2 regions of the Microbacterium sp. sgz311019 genome follow, and region 2 is predicted to be linked to the other one. Evidence: predicted binding sites of a transcription regulator. Region 2 holds the regulator's gene; the other holds the start of a gene.

Region 1 (2,396 bases), on a different contig from region 2:
GAGGTCGGACGCCGATCCGGCGTGCGCATTCGCATCGTGGACGAGGGCGTCGTCCTGCAGCGCCCGGACCGCGGTATGGGCGGTCTGCACCGTGATCTGCGACCGGCGGGCGAGGTCGCTGAACGAGATGCCGGGAGTCGCGTGGACGTGCGCGAGCAGACCGTACTTGCGTGTCGTGAGGCCGAGGTCCTTCAGCGCCGTGCCGAGCCGCGCATCCCACACGGACGAGACCGTCAGCAGGGCGATGACGGGACCGAAGGGGCGACGCTCGGGAGGCATGGGTTCATCGTATCCCCGGGCTACCGTGGAGCCATGTCCTTCCCCGCGGCGCGCTTCTCCCCCGAGGCTCTGCGGCGTTGGCCGGACCTCGAGGGACCCGACCTTCCGGCGATGGATGCCGCGGACCGTCTGATCCTCGACGAGTGGGCGACCCTGCACACCGGACTCGAGGACGTCGTCGTGATCGGCGACGGATACGGCGCGCTGACGCTGGCGGCGGCGGATGCGGGCGCCCGCGGCCTTCGGGTGCACCAGGATCCGCTCGCCGGCGAGCTGGCCCTGGCGGCCAACGCTGCGCGGTTCGGCATGGAGGACACCTATCGCTCGATGCCGCTCGACGCCTCCCTGGTCGTCGACGCCCGCGTGGTGCTGCTGCGGCTGCCGCGGTCGCTCGACGCGCTGCGAGACATCGCGGGGCTCGTCGCGGCGCACGCCGCGCCCGATGTCGTGGTCGTCGCCGGAGGGCGGCTGAAGCACATGAGCTTGGCGATGAACGATGTGCTGCGGCAGAGGTTCCGTTCGCTGGCTGTCTCGCTTGCTCGTCAGAAGTCGCGCGTGCTGATCGCGCAAGGCCCGCAGGACGGTGCGGATCCGGTGGCGCGGCGTGCGGTCGTCGACGGACTGGTCGTGTGCGCCTACGGCGGCGCGTTCGCCGGTCCGACGATCGATATCGGCACGCGGTTCCTGCTCGAGTCGCTTCCCGACAGCCTCCCCGACGAGGTCGTGGACTTCGCCTGCGGGACAGGGGTCGTGGCCGCGAGTGTGAGCCTGCGGCATCCGTCGGTCCGGGTGTATGCGTCCGATCAGTCTGCGGCCGCCGTCGCATCCGCCCGCGAGACCGTCGCCGCGAACGGCGTGGCGGATCGGGTGGAGGTGGCGCGGGACGATCTGCTGTCGTCGCGCGCGGCGGGCTCGGCGTCGTTCATCGCGTTGAATCCGCCGTTCCATGTGGGCGCAGCGGTGACCGAGGACATCGCGCCGCGGCTGTTCGCCGATGCCGCGCGTGTCCTGCGCAGCGGCGGCGAGCTGTGGTGCGTGTGGAACTCGGCCTTGCGGTACCGCTCCGTGCTCGACCGGATCGTCGGTCCCACCCGGCAGATCGCCCGCAACGCGAAGTTCACGGTGACGGCCTCGACCCGGCGCTGACGCGCCGGCGTCTCGCCGCTCTGACTGCACGCGTCGGCGGACTGGTCGCGCTTGTCGATCGAGGCACCCGCGAATGGCTGAGCGTGTTTGCATGATGCGAATCTATGTTCTATAGTAAAGGCATGTCAAGTGCCGCTCGCATCGATTCTTCTTCCTCCGGGGAATCACCGGATGCAACGCTGCTCGCGCATCTCTTCGACAGCATCCTCGAAGACCAGTTCGCCGTGAACCAGCGCTCTGCCGCGCGCGCCGAGACCGTGGCCGAGCTCCTCTCCTTCACGAGGTCTCATCCGCATGTGTACGCGTTCAGCGTGCACGCGGACGCCGTCGAGATCGCCGAACGGGCGGTGCTGCGTGATGCCGCGCTGCGCTTCGGCCTCTCGGAGACCACGATCCAGGGCATCGCCGCGACCGCGGAGACCGCGAAGACGAAGCTCCCTCGCCTGTGGCAGCGCGCACTCGACGGCTTCGCCGCCTTCACGCAGGTGGAGGCCGCGGTGGCGCTCCTCGCGGTGATCGGTGATGGGGCGGATGTGTCGGCGCAGTTCGACACCGAGGTCGCCGACGCTGTCGTCAGGCTCGGCTCGACCGGATTCCGGGCGCACATCCGACGCGTCGCGCGACGGCTGTCCCAGGTCCCCCCGGAGACGCGGCATCGGGATGCCGCGGCCCGCCGTCGCGTGGTCGTCGAACCCGTCGACGATGGCATGGCGTGGCTGTCCGCATATCTTCCGCTCGCGGAGGCAGTTGCAGCGAAGCGTCGCCTCACGTCGACGGCGAAGCATGTCGCGAAGGTCGATCGGCGCGGGCGGACGCGAGATCAGATCCGCGCCGATCTGCTGTCGGCATGGCTGCGCGGAGCGGGCACGGCGACGGCCGTCAAGACGAAGGTGCTCGTCACCGTTCCGGTGTCGACGCTCTCGGGCGCTGCCCGGGCGACGGTTCGACAGGGCGGACGCCGCGGCGCGGGT
Region 2 (2,396 bases):
TCGGTGGCGCGGGGCCCGAGGCCGAGACCGGAGATGCCGTCGATGACGTCGCCGGTGATCTGATTGAAGTCGACCTTCGCATCGATCGCGTCCATCGCCTCGCTGATGACGAGGTTCTGCACGTGCACGTCGTTCGCCAGCGGCGCCAGCGTCGCGACGAAGGTCTGCTCGTCGACGAGTTGGGTGCGCGCCCACACGCTCACGATCGACACAGGCACGAGGATCGCGGCGATGACGATGCACAGCGCCGACACGAAGGCGCGCCAGCCGCCCCCGCTCGGTTTCGACTTCTTGGCGTCGCGTGCGCCGTCGCCCGCGCCCGCGGCAGCCAGTCGCGCGTTCTCGGCCTCCAGCTGGGCGATCCGCCGCTCGAGCTCCGCCGTGCTCGGCGGTGCCACGGGCGGCGCTGCAGTCGTGTCGGTCATCGGGTGCCCCTCTCCTCGGCGCTCATCGCGCCGGTCCCCACCTATCCCCGAGCGCCGCCCGGCCTGAATGGAAGCCAGGGGCGTTTGCGACCATTGTGGCGGACGAGGCAGCGCCGCGGCATCCCCCGATCAGTATGAGACCGAGATGAAACCGTTCAGGCGGTTCACACCGCCCGCAGCACCGCCACGACCTTGCCGAGCACGGTCGCGTCGTCGCCGAGGATCGGCTCGAACGCGGAGTTGCGCGGCAGCAGCCACGTGTGTCCGTCGCGCTGGCGGAACGTCTTGACCGTCGCCTCTCCCTCGAGCATCGCTGCGACGATGTCGCCGTTCTCGGCCGTGGCCTGCGAGCGGACGACGACCCAGTCCCCGTCGCAGATGGCGGCGTCGATCATCGACTCGCCCGCGACCTTCAGCATGAAGAGGTCGCCCTTGCCGACGAGCTGTCGGGGGAGGGGGAAGATCTCCTCGACCTGCTGCTCGGCGGTGATCGGCACTCCCGCGGCGATGCGGCCGACGAGCGGGACGAGAGCGGCGTCGCCGACGGCGGGCGCCGTGTCGGCCGGGTTCTCGCTCGCGACGCCGGGGATGTCGATGAGCACCTCCATAGCCCGGGTCTTGCCGGCATCGCGGCGGAGGTAACCGCTGAGCTCGAGCTGGTTGAGCTGGTGCGTCACGCTCGACAGCGACTTCAGGCCCACCGCATCCCCGATCTCGCGCATGCTCGGCGGATAGCCGTAGCGCGCGATGGAGCGCTGGATGACCTCGAGGATCGCCATCTGCTTGTCGCTGAGGCTCTTGCGACGACGCGTCTGCGGACGCTCGGCGCGTTCGCGCTGAGTGCTCGGAGTGTCGGTCATGAGGCTCTCCTGTCTTCTGCCGCCTGGCAGTCGTCTTCGAATGTCGGAGGTCGGTGGTGTGCTCTTCCTGTCGAAACGGTATCCGGTGACGACGACAAGGCGGCCGAAGCCGGCGCGTGTCGCTCGGGATCCGCATCCGATTCGACGTCCTGCTTGACAGTTTAGAACATCGAAAGTAACTTCGGAAAAGAAGTTCGCACCCTGCGCTCCCAACCGAGCAGCCGATGCGAACCTCTCGCCACCAGGAGGACGACATGACCACCATCGGGATGACTGTGACCGGCATCCATGCCGTGCCTCGCTCCGAAGCGTCTGCGCACCCCACGCGCCTGCGGCTCACGCGTCGTGGTCGTCGCGTCGTGGCCGGCCTGGCGGCCCTTCCGGCCGTGGCCGGCATCCTCGCTGCGCTCGTCGTCGGCGGGGGAGCGGCGTTCGCGGCGAAGGATGCGGGGGCCCCTGTGCACTTCCGCACCGTCACGGTCGAGCCCGGCCAGTCGCTGTGGACGATCGCCGAAGAGGTGGCGCCGCAGGCGGATCCGCGTGATGTCGTCGACAGCATCATTCGGCTGAACGCGCTCGACAGCGTGACGGTGGACTCCGGCCAGGAGCTCGCGATCCCGGCGCAGTACTCCGCCGGGCACTGAGGCCTCGACCCACGACGAAACACCCGCTGTGGCGGCCCGTACGATGGGATGGGTGAGCCCCCTCGAAGACTTGCCCATCCGGGACGACCTGCGCGGCGTGAAGCCCTACGGCGCACCGCAGGTTCCGCTCCCGGTCGCCTTGAACGTCAACGAGAACACGCATCCCGTGCCACAGGATGTCGCGGACGACATCCTCGACTCCGTCGCCATCGCGCTGCGCGATGTGAACCGGTACCCCGACCGCGAGTTCACCGCTCTGCGCGAGGGATTCGCCGAGTACCTGGGCCACGGCCTCGAGCGCGACCAGATCTGGGCCGCGAACGGGTCCAACGAGGTGCTTCAGCACATCCTGCAGGCCTTCGGGGGTCCCGGGCGCACCGCCTTCGGCTTCAGCCCGACCTACTCGATGTATCCGCTCCTGACACGGGGCACGGGTGCATCGTGGGTCGCGGGCGAGCGCGAGCACG

What was found. The regulator LexA, encoded in region 2, represses DNA repair genes until DNA is damaged. The targets are predictions, from matches to a motif close to TCGAACANNTGTTCGA.
Region 1: a site for LexA is predicted at 1,522-1,537, ahead of AC0NZN_RS04620 (HNH endonuclease signature motif containing protein). Genes of this name have one in related genera too.

The regions. Positions count from the first base shown of each region.
Region 1 is NZ_JBWAXO010000002.1:374,777-377,172, reverse strand. It holds gene AC0NZN_RS04630 (MarR family winged helix-turn-helix transcriptional regulator) at 1-279, opposite strand, end outside; gene AC0NZN_RS04625 (class I SAM-dependent methyltransferase) at 313-1,425, shown strand; gene AC0NZN_RS04620 (HNH endonuclease signature motif containing protein) at 1,548-2,396, shown strand, end outside.
Region 2 is NZ_JBWAXO010000010.1:118,031-120,426, forward strand. It holds gene AC0NZN_RS15845 (hypothetical protein) at 1-425, opposite strand, end outside; gene lexA (transcriptional repressor LexA) at 590-1,285, opposite strand; gene AC0NZN_RS15855 (LysM peptidoglycan-binding domain-containing protein) at 1,540-1,929, shown strand; gene AC0NZN_RS15860 (histidinol-phosphate transaminase) at 1,973-2,396, shown strand, end outside.